Regions from separate parts of the Atlantibacter sp. MEI4A-1023 genome, predicted to be linked through region 3. Evidence: predicted binding sites of a transcription regulator. Region 3 holds the regulator's gene; each other region holds the start of a gene.
What was found. Region 3 encodes CRP, which controls carbon source genes, mostly activating them, when cyclic AMP is high. Its sites were predicted from a motif close to ATGTGANNNNNNTCACAT; they were not measured.

Region 1 (6,326 bases), 2.0 Mb from region 3:
TCCTACATCACCTTCTATGCGCTGATTGCGGTGGCGTTCGTCTGGATCCTGTGGAACAAAACCCGCTTCGGTAAAAACATTTTCGCTATCGGCGGCAACCCGGAAGCGGCGAAAGTGTCTGGCGTTAACGTGGCCCTGAACCTGCTGATGATTTATGCGCTGTCCGGCGTGTTCTATGCCTTCGGCGGTATGCTGGAAGCAGGCCGTATCGGCTCTGCCACCAACAACCTCGGCTTTATGTATGAACTGGATGCGATTGCCGCGTGCGTAGTTGGCGGCGTGTCGTTCAGCGGCGGCGTGGGTACAGTGATTGGCGTGGTAACCGGTGTGATCATCTTTACGGTTATCAACTACGGCTTGACCTATATCGGCGTAAACCCGTACTGGCAGTACATCATTAAAGGCGCAATCATCATCTTTGCGGTTGCTCTGGATTCCCTGAAATACGCCCGTAAGAAGTAATATTGACTTGTTTCGTCCAGCCCCCGATATCGGGGGCTTTTTTTGTATTAGCGCTTAGGCGGGGTGATCTCCTGCTGGGCAGGCACTTTCGATTCATCGCCATTCAGCCGCCGTTTCTCCTGGTCAGCCTGATAGAAATAGTTCCAGCAGGTGACAAACAGCGCCGCGACCATCGGGCCAATCACAAAGCCGTTGATGCCGTAAATGCTTAACCCGCCCAGGGTCGTGATCAAGATCAGCCAGTCCGGCATGCGGATGTCTTTACCCACCAGCAGCGGACGTAGAATATTGTCCGACAGGCCAACCACCACCACAAACCACAGCGTCAGTAACAAGCCTTTGATAATCAAACCCGTGGCGAATAGATATATCGCCGCCGGGATCCACACCAGCGCCGTCCCCACCGCGGGGATCAGCGACAGAAACGCCATCAGCGCGCCCCACAGCAGGCTGGCTTCAATGCCCGCAAAGTAAAAGGCAATGCCGCCTAACGCGCCCTGAACTACTGCTACCACCACGGTGCCTTTTACCGTGGCGCGCGCCACGGCGGCAAAGCGGGCGAACAGGCGGTATTTCATGTTGTTTTCCAGCGGGATCGCTTTAAACGCCAGTTCCACCAGCCGCGCGCCGTCTTTCAGGAAGAAGAACAGCAGGTACAGCATCACGCCAAATCCTACCGCCAAGCTAAAGGTGTTTTTACTGATCAGCAGAACGCTGCCAGCGGCATACTGGCTGCCTTTCATGGCAACGTCAGACAGTTTGCTGCGGATATCGGTAAGATTATCGAGCTGGTATTCCGCCAGCAGGCCGCGCGCCCAGTCAGGTAGATAGCCGAGATATTCGTAAAACAGCCTGGCGATATTGGCGTTATCGCTTTGCAGGTTCTGATAGACAGTATTAAATTCCCGTGCCAGCGACGAGGCGATAATCGCTAACGGCGTGAAAACAATTAAGCAGATCACCACCAGTGTCAGCAGCGCCGCCAGGCCATTGCGGCCCCCGGTAGCGCGGCTCAACCAAATTTTCATTTTGTAAAAAATGACGGCGAGAATAGCGGCCCAAAGTAACGAGGAGAACCAGGGGCGTAAAATACTCCAGAGTGCCAGCGTGACCAGCGCCAGTATCAGCGCGAAAAGTATTTTTGAGGTTTTTCCCATCAGCATAGTTATTCCCTTTTGACGGCGTGTGACACACGCGTTGCGCATAAGTCAGTGTAGACGCTGTATAAATGAGGACAGTTTCCGGGATAACCGGAAATGAATAATTCAGAATGGAGGAGAAGGATACGGTCAACAAAACGCTGTTATTTCGTCTTTTGCAGTTCGAGTAGCTGTTCCGCCGTCACTGCCGGGTAGCCCTGCGCATCGTCCGGCACATCGTGCAGCGCCGGGATCGGCACCAGCGGCCCTAAAAAGCGCGGTTCGCGTTTGAAAATATACAGATCGGCAAGTGCGCCAAGCCGCGCGCCAAATTCCCTGACCCGCACCGTCAGCATATCTTTCGGCGAAGGCACCGCGTAACACTGGGCCTGAATCCCCATGTGCAGAGCGATAAACAGCGCCCGCTCGCAATGGAAACGTTGGGTGATGATAATGAAGTCGTTAGTGTCGAACACTTTGCGGGTGCGAACGATGGAATCCAGGGTGCGGAACCCGGCGTAATCCAGCACGATGTCTGCCGGATCGACCCCTGCGGCGATCAGATCCTTACGCATGGTCATCGGCTCGTTGTAGCTTTGCAGCGCGTTATCGCCGCTCAGTAGCAGGTAATTCACTTTGCCACTGTTATAGGCGTTGATTGCACCCTGGATGCGGTAGCGGTAGTACTGGTTAATGACGCCGGTGCGGTAATACTTGGCGGTGCCCAGCACCACGCCCACCTGGCGGTAGGGCAGGTCCTGCAATTCGTCGTAGACGTAAGGGGAGGTTTTCCAGCTTATCCAGCGATCGAGAAGCAGCGCCGCTAACAGCAGTAAGCCGATAAACACAACCAGGCTGTACAACAGGCGCTTCAACATTCAGGTGGCTCGGAACAGGAAAATTGCCATCAAGGCTACTTTACCCGCCAGGCGAGCGCAACCGCTCACCGTGCGGGTGGATTAAAATTAAGCATTCCGCACGGTGTGGCGTTACGCGTCAGGCCAGCAGCACCCGATCGACATTGTGGCAGCCCAGACCGTTAAGAGTTGAAACCGTCGGTGCCCACTGGCTGATATTGCCATTCGGCAGTTCAGCAAGAATGGCGCGCTGGATATCCGCAAAGCCATAACCCTTGAGGATCACCAGGTTCAGCGCGGCCTGTAACGGCGGCAGGGAAGGATTGAATGCCGCGTTTTCAGCGTAGCTGCCGGTGAGGATAGTGCCGTCGCGCAATTCCATCGCCAGGCCACAGGGCGACTGGGTGTAGGGCGCGTGGCTGCGGTTGGCCGCTTTAATCGCCTGTTGGCTCAACGCATCGCCTTCTACCGCAAAGCCGTGGTCTTCCGCGTCGAAAATGGTGGTTTTGATATCCAGATCGCGCGGGCCGAAAGCGTCTGGCAGATAGTCTTTCAGCCTGGCGGCGGCGCGACCAGGTAAATGGATATGCAAATCGAGGCCGCTGTTCAGTTCATTCATAAATTGGCGGCAGTGTCCGCATGGGGTGTAGTTAACGGTAATCGCCCGCAGACCGGTTTCGCCGCTCATCCAGGCGTGAGTAATGGCGCTTTGTTCGGCGTGGATAGTCTGTTGCAGCGCGATGCCCGGGTATTCCATGTTCGCGCCAAACCATAAATTTCCGCTAACGCCGCGTGCAATAGCCCCAACGTTAAAATGGGAGATAGGGGTTTCGGCGTACGCTGCCGCGAGCGGCAGTAAAGCGAACGCCAGTTCGTCTTCGTTGAGCCCGCACTGACGTTGGATCTGCTGAGACTGTTCGGCAGTCAGCATCGCCGGAAAATGTTCGTCATCCAGCAGGGAAGCAAGCGCGGTTTGCAGAGGCTGAGAAAGCCCGGCAAAGGCAGTATGAAATCGTGAATGCATGGCAACGCCTCTTTATATCGGTTACTGGATCCGTAGTTTACGGAGCCAGAGAGGCTTGATATGTGACATATATCTCGTTATTTATGCAACGAAAATTCTTTCATACAAATTTGCGCGACATCTCGCAAATTTTACGACCAGAACGCCAGGATCACCGGGAATAAAAACGGGGCAATGAGTGAAGTGATAATCCCGCAAATCACCAGCGCCAACGAACTAAACGCGCCTTCCTGATAGTCCAGCTCCGCGCAGCGGGCGGTGCCCAGGGCGTGCGAGGCGGTGCCCATCGCCAGGCCGCGCGCCGATTTGGTGCGAATGCGCATGATATTCAGCAGGCTGTGGCCAAAGACCGCGCCCAAAATCCCGACGAAAATCACGCACACCGCGCTGATAGCTGGAATGCCACCGAGGCTGCCGCCCACCGCCATCGCAATCGGCGTGGTGACGGATTTCGGCAACACTGATGCGGCGATTTCCGGGGATGCGCCCATCAGCAGCGCCACGGAGGTGCCGGTTAACATCGCTACCATACTGCCGATAAAGCAGATGGTGATGATCGATTTCCAGCGCGCGCGGATCTGGTGAAGTTGCTCATACAGTGGAAACGCCAGCGCCACCACGGCGGGTTGCAGCAGGTCATTGAGGATTTTGCTGCCCTGGAAATAGTGATCGTAAGGCGTATGGGTGAACACCAACAGCGGGATAATTACTACCATCGATACCAGTAACGGGTTCAGCAACGGAGTTTTTAATTTTGCCGCCAGCTTACGGGCCGCGAAAAATACCACCAGGGTTAACGGCAGCGACCACCAGATATGCTCAATCATTGTTTAGGCTCCTGCTGGCCGATGACTTTGCGCTGGCCGTGCACCAGATGTGAACTCCAGCTCACCACCAGAAACACCACCAGGGTACTGATAAAGCACGACACCACCACCGGGCCGAACTGCGCTTTCAGCACATCGACATACTGCATTACGCCAATCCCCACCGGCACAAACAGCAGCGCCATATAGCGAATCAGCACGTTGCAGCCGGGTTTGACCCATTTCGACGGGAGGATCTGGAGCGACAGCAGGATAAACATAATCAGCATCCCGATAATGCTGCCGGGAATGGTGATAGGCAGCAGCGCCGCCAGGGCGATACCCGCATACAAACAGGCATAAATCAGGATAAACGCACGGACAAAGTGCCAGATTGTGGTCAGCATAGTGCTCATATCAATAACCTTGTTGGAATGCATTCATCATACAATTAAAGAAAATTGTGTGCTACAGATCACATCATGATTTTATGGCATCAAAAGTATGCCTGGCGTGCACAGTTGCAAGCCTTGTCAGGTATTAACCCCGTCATTCTTCACGTTGCAGATGCGTTGGCTTGACTCGCTCACCCCAGTCACTTACTGATGTAAGCGCCTGGGGATTCGCTGCGTCGACGCGTGACTCAGCCTTCGGCTTCGCCCCTTCGGGGCCAGCGCAAGCGCTGTTCAAAGCCCTTCAGGCTTTGTCCTGCAACTTGAATTATTTAGGGGATAAAAGAGGGAGGTGCAGGTGCAGCATTTTTATATTTTTTGCCAGCATACCCGGCGGAGCGGGCGGGCTCAATGGCATCGCGTAAAATGCATTTCCCTTCTTGTCGCCAGGCGCTACCATAGCGCCTCTTTTTTACTGAGGTCGGCTATGCGTGTATTACTGGCGCCAATGGAAGGCGTACTGGATTCCCTGGTACGTGAACTGTTAACGGACGTGAACGATTACGATCTGTGCGTCACGGAATTCCTGCGCGTGGTGGATAACCTGCTGCCAGCAAAATCCTTCTATAAACTCTGCCCGGAACTGCATCACCAGAGCCGCACCCCGTCGGGCACGTTAGTGCGCATTCAACTTTTAGGCCAGCACCCGCAGTGGCTGGCGGAAAATGCCGCCCGCGCGGTGGAGCTGGGCTCCTGGGGCGTGGACCTCAACTGCGGCTGCCCCTCAAAGCTGGTTAACGGCAGCGGCGGCGGGGCGACATTGCTCAAAGATCCCGATCTGATTTATCGCGGCGCGAAGGCGATGCGTGAAGCGGTCCCGGCAAACTTACCGGTGACGGTGAAAGTACGCCTCGGCTGGGACAGCGACGCCCGCCAGTTCGACATCGCCGATGCGGTGCAGCAGGCGGGCGCTACCGAACTGGTTGTGCATGGCCGCACCAAAGAGGATGGTTATAAAGCCGAGCGCATCAACTGGGCGGCAATTGGCGAAATTCGCCAACGCCTGTCGATTCCGGTGATCGCCAATGGCGAAATCTGGGACTGGGAGAGCGGTCAGGCGTGTTTGCAGGCCACGGGTTGTGACGCGGTTATGGTCGGGCGCGGCGCGCTGAACGTGCCGAATTTAAGCCGGGTCGTAAAATACAACGAAGCGCCGATGGCCTGGCCGGAGGTGGTTGAATTACTGCAAAAATACACTCAGCTTGAGAAGCAGGGCGACACCGGCATGTACCATGTGGCGCGCATTAAGCAGTGGCTGGGTTATTTACGAAAAGCCTATCCGCAGGCGGCTGAACTATTTACCACTATCCGTACCTTAACGGATTCGCCGTCGATTGCCGCGGCGATTGACGGGTACGCCCGGCAGGCGTACCCCGTGGATAGCATCACGATTTAGAAAATCGCCTTAAACACACCCGTAACCACCAACAGCCCAATCAAAAAGATAATCAAAACCGCCCATAGAATAATTTTCATCTCTTTCCCTCTGTTTGTTAACCAGTACATCCGTAACTGAGTATAGGAAAGATTGAGAAAGTGGCGAGGCGGTTCCCGCTTCGCCGCCGAGAAACCGGGCTTTACCCTTG
Region 2 (6,326 bases), 2.3 Mb from region 3:
AGAAATGAATTCCATACTGAATTGTGCGGCGCAGGGTAAGTGAAATAAAGAGTCTCGTCAAATTTGGATTACGGGTGTCGTAACGTTAACTTTACAATATAAAGATGCATTGATAATACCGTTTCTTGCGGCGCAACAAGATCCGCCCAACGACAGATGCGTATCATGCTTTTTTTATCGGAGAGAAAATGATGACATCCATACACGGTCATGAAGTACTGAATATGATGCTGGCGGACGGCCAGTCCTGGACAACGGAGCGCCTGGTCGCGGCGATTGAAGAGAAGTTCGGGCAAGCAGCGCGCTTTTATACCTGTTCTGCGGAAGGCATGACGGCAGCGCAATTAGTGGATTTTCTGGCGGCGCGCGGAAAATTTATTCCGGCAGAGGAAGGGTTCGTGACCCATAAAAGTAAAATCTGCAATCATTAAAAAAGCGGGCGCAAAGGCCCGCTTAATTATTTAAGCCTGCGCATCCAGCGTAGCAAGTTCTTTATCAACGAAATAGAGACCTTCGTTGCTTTTACCCACCAGACGCAATTTATCAATCACCGATTTAAACAGTTTTTCTTCTTCATGCTGTTCGGCGACATACCATTGCAGGAAATTAAAGGTCGGATAATCCTGGCTTGTCATGGCGGTGTGCGCCAGTTCATTAATCTGACGGGTAATTAACTGCTCATGTTCATAAGTGGCGTTAAATAACTCGTCGAGAGAGGCATATTCTGCGAACGGGCTGGCGATCGGCTTGATTTGCGGCAGGCTGCCGGTATCGGTCAGGTAATCGAACAGGCGCTGCATATGGCCCATCTCTTCCTGGGCGTGACGACGTAAAAATGCCGCTGCGCCTTCAAAGCTGTGGTAGCTGCACCAGGCGCTCATTTGTTGATAGAGCAGGGATGAAAATAATTCCAGATTCATTTGCTCATTTAATTTTTCAAACATTTCAGGTTTAAGCATACTTGCTCCGAATCAAAGGGCAGGGCGTCATTTGTGGCTACTATAATTTGTTATTAATTCATTTGCAAAAAGTAACGCAAAAGAAATTAATAAGTAAAAATGCAAATGGTAATTAAAATCATTAAGCGAAATGGCCATGCCAATAAATAAAATCCGAACACTAAGTCAAATTGTCAGGAAATAATAAACCCGTAAGCAAATGAAAAAACAGCCGCGATAGCGACTGTTTTTTAAATATTAATAAATCGGCTGTGAGGCAGGCAACGCCACGCCCTGGCACTGATAATTCAGCGTAACGCTTTCGTTCAAACACTGAGTGCCGCTGATTACGCTACAGGTGTAAATGGGCTCGCCATAGCGTACCGCGCGATCGTAGCCCCAGTTCTGGCACTGTTTGGTGGCGGTAGACAGCGCCAGATAATCATCGACTTTAGCCCGTTGCAGCGCAGGGACGTCAAAACCCAGTTGCACCAGCCCCATCATTTGATTGCCGCCGGTTACCTCAGGATTTTTGGTGATAGTGCAGCCTGCGAGGCTCACAAAAAGTAGTGCCGCTAGCGGTCGAAACATGGCGATTCCCATCAGAGTGACATACCGCCATCATCGCACAGTGGTCATCATTCAATGGGTTAAATAGCGCCCGTTGCCGTGCGTATCTGTGCTTATGGCATAGCCTGAGCAGATGAAAATGTGAACGCAGTATAAATTTATAAAACATTTTTTCATTTATTCTGAAAGTGTGTTTGCCAGATGCTTATGTGCCGCTATCATAAGCAACTTAAGACATGAGCTGGAGAAAACCGATGAAAATTGCACTGATGATGGAAAACAGCCAGGCGGCGAAGAACCCCATCATTCTCAATGAACTGAACGCGGTGGCCGATGAGAAAGGGTATTCGGTCTATAACGTAGGGATGAACGGCGAAAACGATCACCATCTGACGTATATCCACCTGGGCATTATGGCCAGCATCCTGCTGAACGCCAAAGCGGTGGATTTCGTGGTGACCGGTTGCGGCACTGGCCAGGGCGCGCTGATGTCGTTGAACATTCATCCGGGCGTGGTATGCGGCTACTGCATCGATCCGGCGGACGCATTCCTGTTCTCCCAGATCAATAACGGTAACGCGCTGGCGCTGCCGTTCGCGAAAGGTTTCGGCTGGGGCGCAGAACTGAACGTGCGCTTCATTTTCGAAAAAGCCTTTACCGGCCGCAAAGGTGAAGGGTATCCGCCGGAGCGTAAAGAGCCGCAGGTTCGCAACGCCGGCATTCTGAACCAGGTGAAAGCGGCGGTCGTAAAAGAGAATTACCTCGATACGCTGCGCGCGATTGACCCGGAACTGGTGAAAACCGCCGTTTCCGGCGAGCGCTTCCAGCAGTGCCTGTTCGAAAATGGCCAGGATGAAGAAATCGTTGCTTTCGTGCGCGAGATCCTGGGCTAATCGCCATACGGCGTCGTCCTGCGACGCCGTTTATTTACGTCTTCGATGAGACCTGGCTACCGGCCTTCGCCGATAACCGCAGCGTATCCGCCATGCCTGCCAGGCAGATCAGGGCGATAAACACAAACGCCAGCCGAAAGCCGATCCCCGCCGTTGCTGTCATATCCAGCCATTGCGCCAGTTTATCTCCCAGCCGAATGCTGATTGCCCCGAGGGTGATCCCTAATCCCACCGCCAGCTGCGATGCGGTACTGAACAACGTATTGGCATAGCTCATCTCTTTGGGCGGGACATCCGCGAAGGCGAGGGTACTGACGCCGGTGAACTGAATCGAACGGAACACACCGCCGAGATACAAAATCAGCAGGATCAGCCAAACCGGGGTATGCGGCGTGAGGAGCGCGCAGGCCAGTAAAGAGAGCACATTCAGCAGGCCGTTAATCAGCAGCAGCTTCTTAAACCCCAGCCAGCGTATCAGCGGCGTGGTGGCGGGTTTGATGGTGAGATTCCCGACAAAAACTGCCAGGACCAGCAGCCCGGAATGAAACGCGTCCATTCCAAACCCGACCTGGAACATCAGCGGCAGCATAAACGGCACCGCGCTGATTGAGGCGCGAAACAGCGAGCCGCCATACATCGTGACGGCGAAGGTCTTTATCTTAAGCGAATCCAAGCAGATCATCGGCCACGCGCTACGGCGAAAATGATGCAGGGAATAGCCCAGCGCCGCGATGCCGATCGCCATTAACACAAGAGCTAACCCCACGTCCGGCTGCTGCGCGCCGAGCATTTCCATCCCATACACCAGGCTTATCATCGCCACGCCGGTGCTGATAAAACCCACACCGTCAAATGGCCGCCGTTCACTATCCGTAAGCGCTGGAATTAGCCGCCACGCCAGTGCCATGGCCACCAACCCCAGCGGAAGATTGATATAGAAAATCCAGCGCCAGTCGGCATAGCTGGTAATAAATCCGCCAAGCGGCGGCCCAATAATTGGCGCAACTAGCGCGGGCCACGTCAGGGTGGCAATCGCTTTGATTAACTGATTTTTGGGCGTGGTACGCAACACCGCCAGTCTGCCCACTGGCACCATTAGCGCGCCGCCTATCCCCTGAATCACCCGCATCGCCACGAAGGCTTCCAGGCTTTGCACCATCCCGCAGAGGACAGATGATAAGGTAAATATCGCCAGCGCCAGAGTGAAGACCGAACGCGCCCCGAACCGGTCAGCAATCCAACCGCTGGCAGGGATAAACACCGCGAGCGTCAATAAATAGGCGCTGATACCGATATTGAGATCCACCGCCTCAACGCCAAAGGTGCGTGCCATTTCCGGCAAGGCGGTCGCAATCACCGTACCGTCGAGAAACTCCATAAAAAAAGCGCCTGCAACCAGCAGCGCCGTGGGAGAAAGGCCGCGTTGCGACGAGGAGACTTGAGCCATTATTTCCTTACCTGATTAAAAAAATTCTATAAAATTTACTGTTTATTTTGTTATCGTAATGTAATGATTTTTAAAAGGCTAAATGCAAAAAACGTGTTTCGGCGATCGGTTTTTTATGTGATGTTAATCACAAAATAGTTGATTTTTGTGACCGTGGTCATATGATTGAGCCATTACGAGATCACCTGCACATAACAAACGAATAACAATGGAGCACACCATGAAACTGCGCGCTATCCTGAAAAGCATGTTCAAAAACTACTGCAGCACTTTCAAAGACGTCCCGCCGGGCGCAATGTTCTAAGTTCTGCATCAAAACCTGCTTCGGCAGGTTTTTTTTTCGCCCTGCTTCGGGTATTCACGCGAGTGATTGATTAACCATACCCGTAGTGAAACGTCTTTTCACTTTCTTTGTTTATCCCCCGATCTTTCTTCGCTATCCTCTCAGCGTCCTTTCATATCAATCCCGTAGCATGCGCAGGCTCGCGTTTTGATGCGTTTGCCGTTACGCTGCGCTGCTTAACTAAGGAGAAGAACATGTCGCAATCATTAACCCCGGAAGACGAACTGGTCTCTGATATTGTCGCCTGCCAGTTGGTCATCAAACAGATCCTCGACGTGATTGACGTTATCGCGCCGGTCGAAGTGCGTGAAAAAATGGCCAGCCAACTGAAATCGATCAATGTGGGGGCGAGTGCCGCTGCTGACCCTGTGACGGTGCGCGCGGTGCAAAAGGCCATCGCACTGATTGAGCTGAAATTTACGCCGCAGAATGAAACACACTGATCCTTGATGAAATAACAAAAAGCTCGCAGTCCAGTTGCGGGCTTTTTTTATTTGCGCAGAAAACAGGACACCGGGCGTTAATTAGTTACAACATACTTTTCAGCGTACGTGGTAGCCACGCTGCGGCACCGGCGTTTTATCGTTCTGGCAGCCCTGCAAAGCCATTTGTTGCTTCGCTTATCCCGTTTTTTTGTACCAGGCTTATAAACCAAATTATCTGCCAGAGAATGTGGAGCACTATGAAAGAGCAAAATCGTACTATCGGCATCGCGCCTTATGGAGGGTCCGCAGGCGGGTGGGGCGCGTTAAAGGCGGTTGCTGACGCCATACGCGGCCAAATGTCGATGAAGCAGGACGTGATTGCCCTGTTCAAAGTTAACCAGCCGCAGGGGTTTGACTGCCCGGGTTGCGCCTGGCCCGATCCGCAACATGCCTCCTCGTTTGAGTTTTGTGAAAACGGTGCCAAAGCCGTTTCCTGGGAGGCGACCAGTAAACGTACTACGCCGGAATTTTTTGCCGCACATACCGTGAGTGAGCTGTGGGAACGTAACGCGTTTGAGCTGGAAGGGGAAGGGCGGCTGACGCACCCGATGAAATACGATCCGGCAACCGATACTTATCAGCCTATCGAGTGGCAAACCGCTTTTCGCGAAATCGGCGAGCATTTACGCAGCTACGAAGACCCCGACAGCGTGGAGTTTTATACTTCCGGGCGCGCTTCCAATGAAGCGGCTTTCCTGTGGCAACTGTTCGCCCGCGAATACGGCACCAACAACTTCCCGGACTGCTCGAACATGTGTCACGAACCGACCAGCGTCGGCCTGCCGGAATCTATTGGCGTCGGCAAAGGCACCGTTGAGCTGGAAGATTTTAACCACTGCGATTTAGTACTTTGCATCGGCCACAACCCGGGTACTAACCATCCGCGTATGCTCGGCACGCTGCGTGAAGTCTCAAAACGCGGTGCGACGATTGTCGCCATCAACCCGCTGCGCGAGCGTGGCCTCGAGCGCTTCACGTCACCGCAAAGCCCCATTGAGATGCTTTCATTAAGCTCTACCGAGCTGGCTTCGACCTATTATAAAGTGCGCGTAGGCGGCGACGCGGCGATGCTGAAAGGCGTGATGAAGATATTGCTGTCGATGCATGAAGAGCGTCTGAATAACGGCCAGCCGGGCGTGCTGGATGAAGCCTTCATCCGCGAGCACACCGAGGGTTTTGAGGCACTAAAAGCTGACCTCGATGCCACCGAATGGGATCATATTCTTAAGGTTTCCGGCATGGAGCGTAAGGAGATTCAACACGTGGCTCGCCTCTACGCCAGCGCTCAACGCACCATTGTCTGCTACGGCATGGGGATCACCCAGCATCAGTACGGCACCCAGAACGTCCAGCAAATCGCCAATCTGCTGCTGCTGCGCGGCAATATCGGCAAAAAAGGCGCGGGCATCTGTCCGCTGCGCGGGCACTCCAATGTCCAGGGCGACCGCACCGTGGGGATCACGGAAATCCCGTCTCAGGAATTGCTCGACAGCATCGAACGCGTGTTTGGCTTTAAGCCGCCGCAGAAACACGGTCACGGCGCGGTTGCGGCTATTCAGGCGATGCGCGACGGTAAGGCTAAGGCGCTGCTCTGCCTGGGCGGTAACCTGGCGGAAGCGATATCCGACCCGCAGGTGACATTCCCGGCAA
Region 3 (6,326 bases):
ATATACTGCTCCCCGCTCAGGGAGAGCAGTTGCAGGCTATACACCGCCGTGACGGTAAAGCCGATCGTCGCCCAGCCGTAATTTTTGCGGATGATGAGATAGCTCACGATGGTGATGACCAGCATCGCCAGCAGGGTGTAACCATCGGCAACGTGATAGTGCAGGGTGATCCCGGCGATGATAAGCCCGGCCATGGTGCCGCCCGCTCGGTGGAGAATGCGCACCCGCGTGGCACCATAGCCGTTCTGGGTCACGAACATCACGGTCATTAAAATCCAGTAGGGTTTCGGTAGGTGCAGGGCGCTACCCACCAGGCTGGCAATACTCAGCATCACCGCAATACGGGCGGAGCTGCGCAGGGCGGTGGACTTCAACGACAGATAGCTTTTCAATGCGCGCAGCACGGGCAGGCGGCGCTGCTTATCTTCCATCAGATCGCGCGAATACAGTGGACGCTGGGATTTCAGCACTCTGGCGATACGGCTGAAATGGTATTCGCAGAACTGTCCCACCGGGTTATCGGGGTGCTGGCGGGCAATTTTTTCCAGCGCGCCAATCTGCTTATCCATTTCAAAGCGCTTCGGATAACGGTGATACAGGATATCGTCGGCGCGTTCCCGCAGGCGGGCCGCCACCGTCTGGGCATTCCAGCGGATCACCGCCTCGGCGTGGCTTTCGCGCACCAGCTTCTGCACCTCTTCGGGCTGATGCAGGCTGACGGAAATATGCTCCTGCAAATCCAGCGCGATCTGAAAAGTGCGCAGCAGGCGTTTATAGCCGTGATGCTTACCGGTCGACAGCATGTGTAGCTGCTGATAACACTGGGTAATCAGGTCGACGGTTTTTTGCTGGCGCGCCAGCAGCGGCGGCAGCGCGCTTTGCGGATCGGTATGCTGGGTCAGCAGGCTGTATTTGGCTTCACAATATTCCGCCAACTGACGGTACAGCAGGCTCAGGGTTTCGCGCAGCGGCTGTTCGCGCCACACCCAGAACCAGAACCAGTTAAATAACCCGTACCATAGCGTGCCCAGGGCATACAGCAGCAGCGGTTCCCACATCGGCATAGAGCCCGCCAGGCTGAGTGTGAATATCGCTGCAATAAGCGACGCCGGGAGCAGGCGAGCATGAAGCGGACTGATTTCCGCCGTGACGCCCAGGATCAGTGCCAGCCCGGAGAGCGCCAACGGCAGCGGCACGGAATTAAGCAGTAATAACTGCACCGCGAGGCTGCTAAGGGCAAACAGCGACCCGCCGATAACCAGGCGTTTAAAGAAGCGCTTGTGCGGGGTGTCCAGGCCAGCGATGTTGCAGCAGGCGGGAACGAGGGAAAAAAGGAGGCCTTGTTGCAGATGGCCCAGAACCAGACCCACCGCCACAGGCAAACACAACACCAAGGTTTGACGAAGTGCGTAGTTGATTTCGGGGTGGTAGATCAGGCGTCGCCACATGGGTGAGATCGGATGAAACGGCGTGTAGCCACGCCGTTTCGCAGGGTTTAGCGGGTACCGTAAACCACAATGGTCTTACCGTGGGCGGAGATCAGGTTTTGATCTTCAAGCATTTTCAAAATGCGGCCAACGGTTTCGCGGGAGCAGCCGACGATCTGGCCGATCTCCTGACGGGTAATTTTGATCTGCATACCATCCGGGTGGGTCATGGCATCCGGCTGTTTAGCCAGATTCAGCAGCGTTTGTGCAATGCGGCCAGTCACATCAAGGAAGGCGAGGTTGCCCACTTTCTCTGACGTCACTTGCAGACGGCGCGCCATCTGCGAAGAAAGACGCATCAGGATGTCAGGGTTAACCTGAATTAGCTGACGGAATTTTTTATAAGAGATTTCTGCCACTTCACACGCCGTTTTGGCGCGAACCCAGGCACTGCGTTCCTGACCTTCTTCGAACAATCCCAGTTCGCCGATGAAATCGCCCTGATTCAGATAAGAGAGGATCATTTCCTTGCCCTCTTCATCTTTAATCAGCACTGCCACGGAGCCTTTAACGATGTAATACAACGTTTCCGCCTTTTCACCCTGGTGAATCAGCGTGCTCTTCGATGGGTACTTATGAATATGGCAATGAGACAAGAACCATTCGAGAGTCGGGTCTGTTTGCGGTTTGCCAAGCACCATGCGCGGTTATCCTCTGTTTTAAGCTGACTCCAGAGAGCAACAATAATAACCCTCTGGGTTTTTGCAATCGTCTCTTCTCCTGGCCGGAGAAGGGGCCTTTAACGTCCTGTGGCCTGTAATAGGTGTGGTCGTATGCACACATGCATTACATCAATGTATCGCTGTAGCATCCGACTGTTTTAGCATAGCTTTACGTGAGTGTCTCCTATTGTCTCGTTTCAGCTTGACCTGGCTCTCATCCGTTGCGCGTTTTGTTACAGCCGCGTAATCTGTCAGTAATTTTGAAACACTGGAGTAACCAAAATGCAGGCAAGAGTGAAGTGGGTAGAAGGGTTAACTTTTCTCGGTGAGTCCGCTTCCGGACACCAGGTTTTAATGGACGGCAACTCCGGTGACAAAGCGCCCAGCCCGATGGAAATGGTATTAATGGCGGCGGGCGGTTGCAGCGCCATTGATGTGGTGTCGATCCTTCAGAAAGGACGTCATGACATCACCGACTGCGAGGTGAAATTGACCTCCGAGCGCCGTGAAGAAGCGCCGCGCTACTTTACCCACATCAACCTGCATTTCATCGTGACCGGTAAAGCGTTAAAAGACGCGGCGGTTTCCCGTGCGGTGGATCTGTCGGCAGAGAAATATTGTTCAGTTGCCTTGATGCTGGAAAAAGCGGTGAACGTCACCCATTCCTACGAAGTGATTGAAGGATAAGTGCTTAATAAGGCGGCGTTGCCGCCTTAAATTTTTCGCCCTTCCATGATTCTTTTTACCAGCGGCAGCATGATCAGCTCCATCGCCAACCCCATTTTCCCGCCTGGCACCACTAATGTATTGATGTGGGAAATGAATGAGCCCTGCAACATGGCCAGCAGCCAGGGGAAATCTATCCCTTCCAGGTTCCTGAAGTGAATCACCACCAGGCTCTCATCCAGCGAGGGAATTGCCTTCGCGGCAAACGGGTTTGATGTGTCAACGGTGGGGACACGCTGGAAGTTAATATGGGTACGCGAGAACTGCGGCGTGATGAAGTTGATGTAGTCTTCCATCGAACGCACGACCGAATCCATCACCGCTTCCCGGGAGTGCCCGCGTTCGCCGGTGTCACGGATGAGCTTCTGGATCCATTCCAGGTTGACGATCGGCACCACGCCCACCAGCAAATCCACATGGCGCGCGACATCATGATGGGGCGTCACCACGCCGCCATGCAACCCTTCGTAAAACAGCACGTCCGTGGGTTCGGGCAACGGTTGCCAGGGGGTAAAAGTACCCGGTACCTGGTTCCAGGGTACGGCTTCGTCATAGGTATGCAGATATTTACGCGATTGCCCGGTACCGGTTTGCCCGTACTGATTAAAAGTCTGTTCCAGCAGGCCAAAGTCGTTGGCCTCCGGCCCGAAATAGCTGATGTGCCTGCCCACGTCGCGCGCTTTGCGGATCGCCATATCCATTTCAGGGCGGGTATAGCGATGAAAGCTGTCCCCTTCCACTTCGGCGGCATGCAGGTTGAGCTGGGCGAAAATCTTACGAAAAGCGAGGCTGGTGGTGGTGGTCCCGGCCCCGCTGGAGCCGGTAACGGCGATGATCGGATGTTGGGCAGACATAGCGGAACAACTCCTTAGGGTAGCGACGTGCAAATAAGACCCGTGCAAGGCGAATGAGTTCTGGCGGTCTGATCAGCCGCCAGTGGTTTTTATTGTTCAGCGAGCGGTCTTACCCCCGAAACTGATCGCGCGGCATGATGTTGACCGTTTCATGCAGTTCCGACCACACCAGAACCGCGTCGCCGCGTTCCAGCTGGTGCTTTACCTGAGAGACTTTATCGCTGAGCGAGCGTTCATGTTCACCATAATCGGTGCCTTCCCGCAAGACAAAAGCTTCAATGAGGTTTTCAAGCGTTTCCGGGTCGAGGGATTGCCAGGGAATAATCATGGTTTATCCAGATAAAGTGTGAGCCAGTCGGGAATGCGCGCTTCAAGCCACATTTTCGGACGCAGGGCGGTACCGCCTACGAATCCCACGTGCCCGCCATATTCGGTCAACTGGTATTCGATATTGGCCGGTAGCTGGGCGATATCCGGGATAACGTGGCTATCCATAAACGGGTCGTCCTGCGCATGAATGATAAGTGTAGGCTGGGTAATTGACGCCAGTAGCGGCATTGCGCTACAGCGCCGGTAATAATCGATGGCGTCGTCAAAACCGTGGGCTTTTGAGGTGATCAAATCGTCGAATTCGCGCAGGCGGCGGATCCCTTTCAGCTGGGCCATATCCACCGGCAGCGTACCGGGATAAGCCAGCAGCTTGCGCGAGGCATTGGCCTTAAGCAAATTCAACAGGTAGTGCTGATAAACCCGGGAGAAGCCTTGTTCCATATGGTAGCAGCAGTGTTCCAGCACAAACGGCGCGGAGACAATCACCGCCGCGTTGACCGGCAGTTGCGGATACTTCGCCAACATGCAGCCCAGCATATTGCCGCCGAGAGAAAAACCTACCGCCGCGGTGGGCTGCTCGCCAAACTGTTGCGCGACCCACTCCAGAAACCAGCGGCCGTCTTCGGTTTCGCCGGAATGGTAAATGCGGTGCATGCGATTCGGTTCACCGCTGCATCCCCGAAAATGCATTACCACCCCCAGCCAGCCGCGGGCTTTCGCCGCCTGGATCAGACCGTGGGCGTAAGGGCTGTTCAGGCTGCCTTCCAGACCGTGGAAAATCACCAGCCGGGGCTTATGGCGCGCCTGTTCTGGATCTTCGCTCCAGGCCAGATCGACAAAATCGCCATCGGGCGTATTCAGCCGCTGCCATACCGGGGTGAACTGGAGCCGCCGCCGCAGGATGCGCGGCAGCATGGTTTGCAGATGGGGATTGCGCGCGCCCGGCATAGGCCGAAAATGGCGCGACGTCTCTTCGTTCTCGGTTAAATCCGCAGGAGTAATTTCAGCCATAGCACAGGTTCATCGTGAGTATTCGCCCTTCCCGTGATGCTGGCCGAAGAAGGGCATCGGTGATTATGGCTCCTGAAGCAGTTGCTCCAACTGCTCCTGAGCGTCCAGCCATTCCATTTCGCAGTTTTCCAGGTCGCCTTTGGTTTTGGCCTGGCGTTGCAGGCAGTCCGTTAAGTCGGCCTTACGGCTTTGATCGTACAGTGTGCTGTCGCCAAGCTGTTCTTCCACATCGGCAAGCTGCTGCTGGAGTTTTTCCATCAGCTTTTCGAGACGCATAATCTCTTTGCGCAGCGGCTGCGTCAGGGTGCGCAGCTCTGCCTCACGGCGCTTCTGATCTTTACGCGACTGGGCGCTGTTGGCGTTGTCTTTTGCGGCTTCTGCCGGCTGGCTTTCCTGCTTTTGCAGGTCGCTTAACCACTTCTGGTAATCTTCCAGATCGCCGTCGAAGGCTTCCACTTTGCCGTCATGCACCAGGTACAGATCATCGGTGGTGGAACGCAGTAAATGGCGGTCATGCGAGACCACCACCAGCGCGCCTTCAAATTCAATCAGCGCATCGGTCAATGCCTGGCGCATATCCAGATCGAGGTGGTTGGTCGGTTCATCAAGCAGCAGCAGGTTAGGGCGCTGCCAGACGATCAGCGCCAGCACCAGGCGCGCTTTTTCGCCGCCGGAGAAGCGTTCGGTATTCTCGCTAACCTTATCGCCCTGGAAACCGAATCCGCCGAGATAATCGCGCAACTGTTGTTCCAGTTCACGCGGCGCAAGACGCGCCAAATGCTGGAGCGGCGACTCATCGGCACGCAAAAACTCCAGTTGGTGCTGGGCGAAGTAACCCAGCTTAATGCCTTTCGCCAGACCGATTTCGCCCTGCATCGGAGCCAGTTCGCCCGCCAGCAGTTTGATCAGCGTTGATTTACCCGCGCCATTACGGCCCAGCAAACCGATGCGCGAGCCCGGCACCAGGTTGAGTTTAATTGAGTCGAGAATCGTTTTATCGCCATAGCCAGCGCTCACTTTTTCCATTTTCAGCAGCGGGTTGGGCAGGCTTTCCGGGGCGCGAAAACTAAAGTGGAACGGGTTGTCGACGTGCGCCGGCAAAATCAGCTCCATGCGCTCAAGCATTTTGATGCGGCTCTGGGCCTGCTTCGCTTTGGAGGCTTTGGCTTTAAAACGGTCGATAAAGCTTTGCAGGTGCGCCACGCGTTGCTGCTGGCTTTCATACATCGACTGCTGCTGCGCAAGGCGCGTGGCGC

Region 1: a site for CRP is predicted at 3,543-3,560, ahead of cdd (cytidine deaminase). Genes of this name have one in related genera too.
Region 2: a site for CRP is predicted at 3,964-3,981, ahead of azuC (stress response protein AzuC). Genes of this name have one in related genera too.

Annotation. Positions count from the first base shown of each region.
Region 1 covers NZ_CM149568.1:3,069,086-3,075,411, reverse strand. The annotation lists gene mglC (galactose/methyl galactoside ABC transporter permease MglC) at 1-462, shown strand, start outside; gene ACVV26_RS14725 (AI-2E family transporter) at 510-1,625, opposite strand; gene sanA (outer membrane permeability protein SanA) at 1,766-2,479, opposite strand; gene cdd (cytidine deaminase) at 2,598-3,482, opposite strand; gene ACVV26_RS14710 (CidB/LrgB family autolysis modulator) at 3,614-4,309, opposite strand; gene ACVV26_RS14705 (CidA/LrgA family protein) at 4,306-4,704, opposite strand; gene dusC (tRNA dihydrouridine(16) synthase DusC) at 5,168-6,136, shown strand; gene yohP (small membrane protein YohP) at 6,133-6,216, opposite strand.
Region 2 covers NZ_CM149568.1:2,808,075-2,814,400, reverse strand. The annotation lists gene ACVV26_RS13570 (YecH family metal-binding protein) at 192-431, shown strand; gene ftnA (non-heme ferritin) at 462-959, opposite strand; gene yecR (YecR family lipoprotein) at 1,197-1,529, opposite strand; gene ACVV26_RS13555 (RpiB/LacA/LacB family sugar-phosphate isomerase) at 1,763-2,401, shown strand; gene ACVV26_RS13550 (MFS transporter) at 2,436-3,848, opposite strand; gene azuC (stress response protein AzuC) at 4,069-4,152, shown strand; gene ACVV26_RS13540 (DUF2766 family protein) at 4,386-4,634, shown strand; gene ACVV26_RS13535 (FdhF/YdeP family oxidoreductase) at 4,874-6,326, shown strand, end outside.
Region 3 covers NZ_CM149568.1:388,996-395,321, forward strand. The annotation lists gene ACVV26_RS01810 (YccS/YhfK family putative transporter) at 1-1,448, opposite strand, end outside; gene crp (cAMP-activated global transcriptional regulator CRP) at 1,496-2,128, opposite strand; gene ACVV26_RS01820 (OsmC family protein) at 2,432-2,836, shown strand; gene ACVV26_RS01825 (phosphoribulokinase) at 2,863-3,729, opposite strand; gene ACVV26_RS01830 (YheU family protein) at 3,839-4,057, opposite strand; gene ACVV26_RS01835 (hydrolase) at 4,054-5,070, opposite strand; gene ACVV26_RS01840 (ABC transporter ATP-binding protein) at 5,134-6,326, opposite strand, start outside.